DNA from 2 places in the Leptospira saintgironsiae genome. Region 1 is predicted to be linked to the other one. Evidence: riboswitches for the same ligand, from Rfam matches in the RefSeq annotation. Region 1 holds a riboswitch; the other holds the start of a gene.

What was found. A riboswitch is a leader RNA that binds a small molecule or an ion and turns the genes downstream of it on or off. The one in region 1 is predicted to bind cobalamin.
Region 2: it holds a riboswitch for cobalamin, as region 1 does, so the genes downstream of both, CH362_RS08155 (CbtB domain-containing protein) here and CH362_RS02580 (hypothetical protein) in region 1, are expected to answer to the same signal.

Annotation. Positions count from the first base shown of each region.
Region 1 covers NZ_NPDR01000001.1:560,131-565,390, reverse strand. The annotation lists gene CH362_RS02590 (alpha/beta fold hydrolase) at 1-217, shown strand, start outside; gene CH362_RS02585 (flavin monoamine oxidase family protein) at 231-1,571, opposite strand; adenosylcobalamin (AdoCbl) riboswitch at 1,811-1,937, shown strand; gene CH362_RS02580 (hypothetical protein) at 2,131-2,652, shown strand; gene CH362_RS02575 (LIC_13355 family lipoprotein) at 2,688-3,527, shown strand; gene cobT (nicotinate-nucleotide--dimethylbenzimidazole phosphoribosyltransferase) at 3,593-4,636, shown strand; gene CH362_RS02565 (adenosylcobinamide-GDP ribazoletransferase) at 4,692-5,260, shown strand, end outside.
Region 2 covers NZ_NPDR01000003.1:117,792-123,051, forward strand. The annotation lists gene CH362_RS08145 (CbiX/SirB N-terminal domain-containing protein) at 1-1,129, opposite strand, end outside; gene CH362_RS08150 (CbtA family protein) at 1,126-1,941, opposite strand; gene CH362_RS08155 (CbtB domain-containing protein) at 1,932-2,114, opposite strand; cobalamin riboswitch at 2,255-2,437, opposite strand; gene CH362_RS08160 (isopenicillin N synthase family dioxygenase) at 2,542-3,564, opposite strand; gene CH362_RS08165 (SDR family NAD(P)-dependent oxidoreductase) at 3,661-4,515, opposite strand; gene CH362_RS08170 (Crp/Fnr family transcriptional regulator) at 4,652-5,260, shown strand, end outside.

The DNA.
Region 1 (5,260 bases):
GTGTCCTGTGTTTGTTGCGACAACCGGAAAAGATAGAGTAACTCCTCCCAGGATCGGCAGAAAGATCGCATCCAAATATACTAATTCGATAATGAAATTATATCCGAAACTTTCTCATTGGGCGATAACAGAGGATGGGATCGAAAAAATTCTACTGGATGCAACTAGTTGGATCGAAGCAAAAACGAACAGTTTAGATTCGATTATAAACTTTTAAGATGACTCTCTTATTAAACCAGATTCACCGCTTTGATCGCAGAGCTCAAGGCGGCTTCTACTGTTCCAGTAATTTCTCCAGTATGTTCTCCCGCAAAGAAGATACGATCAAATGGTTTTCTTAGAATGATCTCCGATCCAAAACTTCCCGGAGGAAACTCGGCAATCCCATTCGGAACGTAATCTTTTTTAGGTTCCGTAAAATAGAATCTTTGGATTTGTAAATCCTTCTTCAAACCAAGACGTTCCAGAGTAAGACGAATATATTCTACCTTTTGGTCTTGGTTGGCAGAATCGAATACAGAAAATCTGTCCCCATTTGCAATCACTCCTAAAACCTTATCTGAAGTATCAGACTTGGTGCCCGCATCATATAAGAATTGAGCAGCAGCATCAGAATGAACTGCAAAAGGAGAAGATTCCCAAGGAGATTCTTTTAGTACCAAAAATAATTTATAAATTTGAGAATAACGAACTCTTAATGCTGCCAGAAGTTTTTCTTTGTCCAGGCCTGGATTCCATTTTACATTAGAGATTTGGTTTGCAGGTAAAGTACAGATACAAGTAGAACCGTTAAATTTTCTTCCAGAAGCAGTAGTTACAGTAACTCCAGTGGAATCTTGGTCTACAGAAAGAACTGGATCTGAAAAAACGAACTCTGTGTTTTCTATATTCATCACCAAGGTCTTGGCAATGTTTTCCATCCCACCTTCTATCTTGCTATTTCTTTGAGGAAATTGTGCAAGATCACTTAAAACTTTTTCAGCGGACAGAACTCGGATACTATCCCCATAATGAAGAGAAAGTTTATGACCAAGTAAAGTTAGATCTTCTGGACTAACTCCTTGGTAGACTAGATAATTATAAATGCTGATTCGATCTAATGCTTGTTGTTGCGCAGTATCTAATTTAGAATTTTGTGATACTAATTTGCTTAATATCTCCTGTGATTTAGTAGAAAGTTCCCAGGTCCCAGCCTTCTTATAAGTCCCCAAAAATAGATCAGGAACCAAAGGAGAAGATTGTAATTTTAATCCTAATTCCCTAACTAAACTGCGAACCGTTTTATCTTCAGAAGAAACCCATTCCGCTCCTAAATCCACAACATGACCAGAAGGATCTTGTATAGATCTAACTCTTCCTCCAACTCTATCTGTGGCTTCTATAAGAGTTACTTTACTTCCTGTTTTTCCTAAGATGTATGCTGAATAAAGTCCAGAAAGTCCACCGCCAAGTACGATTACTTTTTTTCCAGAGTTTGTATTCTGAGCGAATAAATTTCCCTTACGACTTCCTAACAAAGCTGCGGTACTTAAAATTCCGGCTTTCAGAAAAGTGGATCGGGTAATTTTCATCGGATTCCTCTTTGAAAGTTTTATTAGAACTCTCTCTTTTATTTTCGGTCTATGAAAGATCTTTCCCGAATTTTTTGCAGAATAGAATGTCTCATCGATATGAAATTATGTACCGAATCCTTTCTAATGGTTCTTACACATTGAATATCGCCGATTTATTCAGATATTGCAAGGAATAGATGACTTTCGTATCCTTATACTTTTTCCCTTGCCAGCGGAAGTGCTAAACCAAAACCTGGAATTACGCTTTCAGGGAGGAAGTCGGGTAAAAATCCCGCGCTGACCCGCAACTGTGATGTCCGTTTTAAACGGAATAAGCCAGATCTTCCCCGCGATACTTTAACCTCGAGGTTGGGGGGTATCGTAAATCTCGCTCTTTAGCGCATCCGCGCTTTCTGCGATGGGGCCCCGAAAGTTAAAATGTCGGGGCTCTCGAACGGAAAAAGAAACCAACGCAAATACATAATCGTTCGGATCTTTAAAAGGTCAATGATCGACTAACGTTATCTTGCTTATATTTTCTTTTTCTGCGACATCCGGCAGAAATCAGGAGAGAAAAATGAGAAAATTCAGGACAAAAGCGATAATCCTTCTATTCGCTTTATCATTAATCAACACCGCTTGTTTCGAAACAGAAAAGTCAGACTCGGATAATAGCGCGATCATCACCGCATTAGTACAAGCTAATTACATAGAAGTTGGCGGTTCTTGGCAAGTTGGCTTTTATACCGGAGGATCCGATGGAGGAGTTTTCGGTAATGCATCTATCACTGCTCAATCTTGGATCGAACAAGGCGGCCAAAAGTTAACTATAGTAGAAGTTGATAACGCAAATAGAAAACTATATTACCGCGCATCTGCAGATGATTCTTTCAATCCAAACAAATACGGAAGAATTGATTGGACCGCAATTCACAGTAATTCTTGCCCTTCTAGCGCGAGTCGTTGTTTCGAATATTGCCAAGCAGTCTTCGGAAAAAATACTTTGGCAGAAGCAAAAAGCGACTCTACTACTACTGATCCTTCTAACTTCAAATCCTCCGGATGCGGCGGATTTGGTTGGAATTACATGATTCCATAATCAGTTGCTAAAACTTTAAAGGAGAGTCACAACATATGAAACAAATAAGCAAATTTGCATTTTTGGGAATGTCTATTGTTTTCTTTCTCATAGGTTGTGACGGCTCCGGAGCCAGCACTGACTTAACAGGGTTATTATTGACCGGACAAAATTCTATTTCGACTTCTGAAAATTGTCCTCCGGGAACTATAGATCCTGATTATCTTTTAGCAAATACTGTAGTTAGCGCGCCAGGTAATAATCCGAGCATCCGATACAAAGATCCCGAAAAAGCGATCAACGGAGTTTGTGGAGGAGGGCAAAACTCAGGTGGTATAGATGTTTATACTATGGGTTCTGCAGATCCGAATAATTTCCTGATCCTTTCTTGGAATGGAGCAACTGTAACTAACGGTACTGGCGTTGACTTTATCGTTTTCGAGAATGGTTTCCAGCAGCAAGGTTCTATCAATTATTTCATAGAACCTGTAATTGTAGAAGTGAGCTTAGATGGAACAAATTATTGCGGGTTCAATCCTCAATATACTGGAGCAGCGAGTCCTGCGAGTTTAGATCCTACAGATTGGATCCGATTTGGAGGAGCAAATCCTGTTCTTTGGAATATGCTTACTCATCCTCTTACTCCTGCGGAAATTTTTCCCGACCCATTTGTTGCAAATGCAGGCGGAGATTCATTCGATTTGGATGATCTATCATTAGATGCTCGATTTGCAAATGGATGCGACTCTACAGTTCTTTCTAATCTACAAACGAACGGATTTAAGTTTATTAAACTATTAAATGCGAAAGGACAATCTACATTTCCAAGTCCTGCAGGAAGTTTCGATGGAGGTCCTGATATCGACGGGGTCATCGCGAAATCCGTAACTCCCTAACCTATAACTGAAATAAAAATCTTATTTCAGTTTGATAATTTGAAATTTTTAAAAGTGAAAACAATATGATCCGCCCAAAAGAAGTACACCAATTGGACTTAGACAAACATTTACGTAATAAAATAGATACCAAGACTAAACCATTAGGCGCCTTGGGAAAATTAGAAGACCTTGCTTATCGTATCGGTACGATCCAAAACACAATAGATCCAGTTTTATCAAATCCTCATTTATTAGTATTTGCAGGAGATCATGGACTTGCTGACTCAGGAGTGTCCGCCTTTCCAAAAGAAGTTACTTACCAAATGGTATTAAACTTTTTGAATGGAGGAGCAGCGATCAATGTATTCTGCAAACAACATGGGATCAAACTATTAGTAGTAGATTCTGGAGTTTCAGGAAACTTCGAACAATCTCATCCTGATTTCATACCTGCAAAGATAGCAGCTGGAACCAGAAACATTCTAAACGAACCAGCAATGACAAGAGAAGAATGTGAAGAAGCAATTCGTATCGGTGAAGAGATCGCAACCACCAAAGTCCCAAAAGATTGTAATGTGATCGGCTTTGGAGAAATGGGGATCGGAAACACATCCAGTGCTTCACTACTTGCCTCCGTATTTTTAGATCGGTCTGCAGAAGATCTTACCGGAAGAGGAACAGGTCTGGATGATCAATCCTTAGAACGTAAAAAAAAGATCCTAGCAGAATGTAGGGCAAAACACCCAGTAAATCCAAAAGACCCGATTGAAGTTCTTGCCAAGTTTGGAGGTTTCGAGATCGCAATGATATGCGGAGCGATGCTTTCTTCTTATAAAGAAAATCGTTTGATCCTTGTGGATGGCTTTATCGCAAGTTCTGCATTCTTAACTGCTTCTAGAATTGAACCTAAGATCGTTCGTAACGCTGTCTTCGCTCATAAATCTTCTGAACAAGGCCACAAACTGATCCTGGAATTTTTTGATGCAGATCCAATCTTGGACTTAGGACTTCGTTTGGGAGAAGGAACTGGATGCGCACTTGCCTACCCTATCTTAGAATCCGCATTGGCATTCTTAAGAGAAATGGCAAGCTTCGAATCCGCAGGTGTTTCTGAAAAAAAAGACTAAATTCAGATCAAATTCTCGCTGCCCGAATCGGAGGAACGAATAAATTCGTCTTTGCATGTTTGGATTTATCCGCAAAGAACTGATCATTTTTCTTTCCTCCGTACGTTATAATACTCGTATCATCGTTCCATCTTGGGTGGAACATTCAGACGAATATCTCAATTCTTCTTCCAGATATTTTCCATTAGTAGGATGGATTGTTGGAGCTGCAACATGGTTTGTTTTATGGGTTGCAGACCTTTCTCTGAGCTGGGAGATCAGCATCGTTTTGGCTATGGCAGTTTCTGTTTTGGTTACCGGTGCTTTTCACGAAGACGGATTCACAGATGTATGTGACGGATTCGGTGGGGGCTGGACCAAAGAGAAGATCCTAGAGATCATGAAGGATAGTAGGATCGGCGCCTTCGGGACAATAGGTATCATACTTGTTCTTCTTCTTAAATTTGCATGTTATAAATCTTTGGAAGAATTTTCTATAGAAGTCCTCTTCATCACAATACTTTCTTCTCATTCTTCGAGTAGGTTTTGGGCATTATTTACTGCAAAAACTCTTTCTTATGTAAGAGAAGACCAGCTGTCCAAGGCAAAACCGATCATCCAAACTTTAAAAACTTATAATGTAGT
Region 2 (5,260 bases), on a different contig from region 1:
CCAGATCGTCCGCATCTTCTACACTTACTTTTTGGTACCAAACTCCATCTGGATAAACTACAACTACCGGACCTTCTCCGCATCTTCCCATGCAGGAAGAGCGAGAAATTTTGAAATCTAAATGCCTTCCTTGTAATTTTAAGATGGATCTCATCCGTGCGACTAATGCAGAACTTCCTTTGCTTGCGCAGTCTATATTCTCACAAACAAATATATGTTTTTGTAAATTACGATGAGGGAATAGATGAGGAGCAGCTTGGTTATGAGTTTCCAGATGACGGATACTCCAAAGAAGAGCTTTTAATCCTCCCACTTTTTTAGAAAGGCCAGGAAGTTGTGCTCTGTATTCGCAGGTATCACAAGGAAGAGAAAATTTTCCAGAGATACAATCTTGTATCCTTTCATTCATGACTGAGAAAAGTTCTGGATCAGGTCCAAGGTAAGAGGTAAGTTCTGTTTTGATCCAAGGAAATTTTTCAGAGAAGTTTTGTACTAAAGAGGAAATTTTTTGGATCAATTTTCCTCCAAATAAAAAGTAGGGGACCACCAGAAGTTTTTCCGGTCTCAACTTAGAGGCCATCTCTAAGGTTTCGGGAAGAAGAGGGCTGGTGATCCCTATAAACGAAGGAAGAACAAAGGAGAAATGATTTCCTTCTTGGAATAAACGAACTGTTTTATAAAAGTCACCATTCGCATCCGGATCGGAAGAACCTCTGTTTACAATGATCACTCCGGTTTTGGAAGATTGTTCTTTGTTTAGAGGTAAAAATTCTTCAGCACGTTTTCTGAGTAAGGATACCATCTTAGAATGGATACCTAAACTATTTGTTATCTTAAAAGAATGATCCGGAAATTCGGATTTGATCCTATCAAGAACGATTGGAATATCATTTTTTATATGACCGGAAGTATATAGAAAAAGAGGGAATATTATAATATTAGAATATTCTTCTGAAATTTCTCTTAATGCAGTTTCCAGATCCGGCTTTGCAAGTTCCACATAAGCGTGAAAAATTTTCAGATCTGGGCGGGTAAGTGAATAGGCCTTAACTAGAGAAACGAATTCCAAATTGGAATTTTCTTCTCTACTCCCATGGCCTAGTACCAAAACCGCAATTTTAGGCTTCATTTGAACCCCAATACCTGCCTTGGTTTCCAAAATAGGAAAAATAAAGAAGATAATAAAAACCAGAAGATCAGATTTGTGAGTAAGGTCACATACTCGAATTTTATCCTCAATTCTTTCGGGGCAGCAAAGTCTTCCGAAATTTTAGGTACTCCAAGATAGAAAGGAAGAGCTACAAAAAATATAACTGTTATTAAGGCGAAAGACCACTTCAATAGATTATGAATTTTTAAATAAGAGAGAACTACCCTAAATCCTAAAACTCCTACTAAACTGGAACCAACGCAGATGTACCACCAAGCCTGTCTTTCAGGATAATCATATGAACCGGAGACTCTTCCTGGTAATTCAGGGGGAAGCCCCAAAAATGGGATCCCGAAAAATATTAAAAATCCACCTGTCGTAAATAAAATACTTAGGGTGATTGCTTTGTATAGGGAAGGGCCTTCTATAAATCTGCTTGGAGGGAAGAAGATTACCCAAAGTGAGACGAGGACTCCAAAAGAAATTCCTAATAAAATGGAGCCGACTAACGTTCCAAAATTTCTTTTTTGCCAAAGTTTATCATTCTCAGCTTCTTCACTAAAGTTAGATTCAGCCTTTGTATGAGAATGAGTTTTTCCATGCGTGTGAGAATGAGTATGTATATGGCTTATATTAGAATTTTCAGATACAGATTTGGATTCAAACTTCTCCGCTTCTAAAATTAACGGAAGATTCCAAACACAAACCAGGATCCCTAAAACAAGTCCAGACACCAGGCCAGAGAATATTCCGGCCCGTAATAGATCAGAAAGTCCTGATCTTAATGGCATGGGAAACCCGTAGAATGCCTTATATCATGGAATGTATCGTGCAAATACACCATTGGTTCCAGACCTACTACATAGATCGTAGAAAAAGCGAGAAACCCAGCCAAAACTAGAACGGAACCTCTAAGCCATAACTTGGCTCCGGAAAAATCCTTCGAAACGGAAATCGAGCGCATAAAAATCCCTCCTAAGAGATCTTCACCTTACAAGATATAAACGATATTAAGACACGAGAGATCGTGCCAAAGCATCGTATGAAGAAAAAAAAATTGAGTTTAGTTACGAGATTGTCTTACATCCGAGACTGGATCACGTAGCTTCAGGATTTTTGTAAGGCGTTTTCTGACTCGAGATCATCCTACTCAGCACGTCTTCCCAGGTTTAACACCCAGTGACATCTTGTGCCTTTTGTCCCTCTTACAGCGGCGGGTACCGTGACGGAATTGCACCGTCTTCCCATAGATGAGATCATCTATGTTCCTACAAAAATAGTCTGAGATTTTAGGATCTATTTTGATCCGTTTATTTGTATATCTTTTTTTAGGATGAAATTCAGAAAATATGGAAACACATTCTGATCGTGGCGACGTAAGAGAGATCGATCTAAAGAACAGAATCTAAAAGTTTGGAATGGTAACGTTGTGCGACATCGGGATGGGATCTGAATCTGCTCTTCAATAAATTTTTTCCAACTTCATAGAATAAAGGATTATTCGGATCTTGTGTAAGTCCTCTGATTTCTTTCTGTAAATGTTCCGGCAAATGTAATAAAGGAACATTCGCATCTAATCTCGCGCTATAAAAGAAACCAACCGAGATCCGATCCGTTCCGGAAGAGGGAACGAGAGCACGATGTACTGTCGCGCGTAAATAACCGTTGGAGGCCAATTCTAAAAGTTCTCCAATATTGATCACAAAGGTCCCTGGAATCGGAGGCACTTGGATCCATCCATTCTCATATTCCACTTCCAAACCTGCTTGTTCGTCTTGTAAAAGAACGGTTACAAAACCTCCATCCTTATGAGCTCCCACTCCTTGATCACTATTCGTAGATTCTCTTCCCGGGTAACGGATTACTTTCATCAATTGGTGAGCCTTTGCTCCTAAGATAGGATCAAAAACAGATGGCTCTTGGCCTAGAGCAGAAGAGAATGCATGCACCAATCGGATCGCAAGATTTGTGACTTCCTTCTGATATCTTAAAACGATTTTTTTAAATTCGGGCAGTCGATCCGGCCATTGGTTCGGTCCTTGTAAGATCGTCCAATGAGGAGAAATATCCGGATCGGAAACTGGAGAAAGTTCAGCCCCTACATCCAATTGTTCTCTCCAATCCGGAAGGCCTAAAGTTCTTTCTGCCCCGATCCTAGAATATCCTCTGAAATGAGGAGAGTGGATCATCTCGATGGATAATTTTTCCTCTATCGGTAATGCAAAAAATTCCCTGGAATTTTTAAGAAGGAGTTCGGGAAGTTCCGTATCGATCCCATGACCGGTTAAGTAGAAGAACCCAAGCTCACGGGAAACCTCTCTTAATTCTTCCAGAAAATTTTCACGCTCAGTAACTGCTCCTGAATATTTAGAAAAATCTAATATAGGCAGAGAGTTCCATTTTTTGTTTTGCATAAGGATGACTGCTAAATCTTCTTCCTCCCGGAAGTAGCGGTCAAGCCTATTTCTGTTTTAACGGATAAAAAGTCAATTTAACGGATTTGGCTATAGTTATACTTTTTGTTTTTTCTTATCCAGTCTGGACTGGGCCGCTTTTAATTCAGAATCCGTAAGCTTAATACTGAATTCAGGGAAATGCCTAAATAGGAAATATTGGAGCCAAGAATCCCAGCCAGTATATCCAATAAACTTATTGTTCGGGATCCATTTTAAGATTGCCTTTGCTACTGAATCGATCGAATGCACTCTATTCAACGCTGAACCCATTTCAATTTCCTTACTCAATTCAGGTTTATCAGTATTCTCTTTTTCTAAACCAGGAGTGTCAGTTGTAGGAGGAAGGAACAATTTTACTTTCACTCCGTGGAGCATCATCTCCTGTCTGAAACCTTGAGCAAAGCCTACGATCGCGAACTTACTCGCTGAATAAGCTCCGTATCCATAGATGGAAAAGAACGCAAGAGTAGAGGATAAAAATACGATCTCTCCACTTTTTTGTTTGGAAAAGTGATCACTAAATGCGAGTGCACTGTTCACATGGCCGAAAAAGTTCACATCCATTAAATTTCTATAAACTTCGTCGTCCAGGTCGGAAGCTTCTCCCGCTTTTGCAAAACCACTGCTACAGATCAAAAGGTCCAATCCTCCTAAAGTCTGGATTGCCTTTTTGGCTTCTTTTTCAAGAGCCTTTTTGTCGGAAACATCCAAAACTGCGAATCCGAAGACTGCTGTTGGAGTTCCTACAGACTTCAATTCCTGGACTGTTTTTTCTAAGTTAGATTTTCCTCTGGCGGAAACAATTACACTTGCTCCTGCCTTCGCTAATTGAATTGCAATTCCTTTGCCTATACCCGCGGAACCGCCTGTAATAAATACTTTTTTGCCTTTGTATCTGCTGAATGACATACTGAAAAATTCTCTTCGATGCGGGCAAGGTTTCCGCTTTTGAGAAACTATTCAATCTAATTCGAAACTTTTTACATAAAGAATTAGAGAACTTGTTCCAAAATCTTAAATTCCTGGTTTGGTATCAAAACAAATCTTGCCTTTTCATTCCTATAATACTGAATACGTGAGAATCCAAGGCCCCAATATGCATGAGATACCTTTACTGGAAAACCTAAGGAAGAAGATCCCAAGTTTGGAAAAAAATTGGGACCGTTATACTTCCATGTTAAAAGAAAAGAAGGTCCCACCAAAAACTGAACTCATCAAAAGAGGCGTTTATACCAAAAATATATTCATCGTTAAAAAGGGATGTCTGCGATTAAAATTCGAAGATAAGGGACGTGATATCACGATCGCGTTTTTTCCAGAAAACAGGGCAATCACTTCTATTCATAGTTATAGAGGGACTTATAAAAATAGTCAACTTAGTGTAGAAAGTATAGAGCCTACAGAATTACTTATACTAAGCGGAGAAGATGCTGAAATTATTTACCGGGAGAATGAAGAGGTTCGTGATTTTTTATTGGAATATGTTGCCGAAAGATTTGATACTTATATGAATTTGTTTTTGTCTAGGATTAGGGATAGCCCTGAACAAAGATATTTGAATCTGATCAAAGAACAACAGGATATCGCAAATCGTATCCCTCAACATTATATTGCTTCTTTTTTAGGGATCACTCCTGTGTCCTTAAGTAGGATT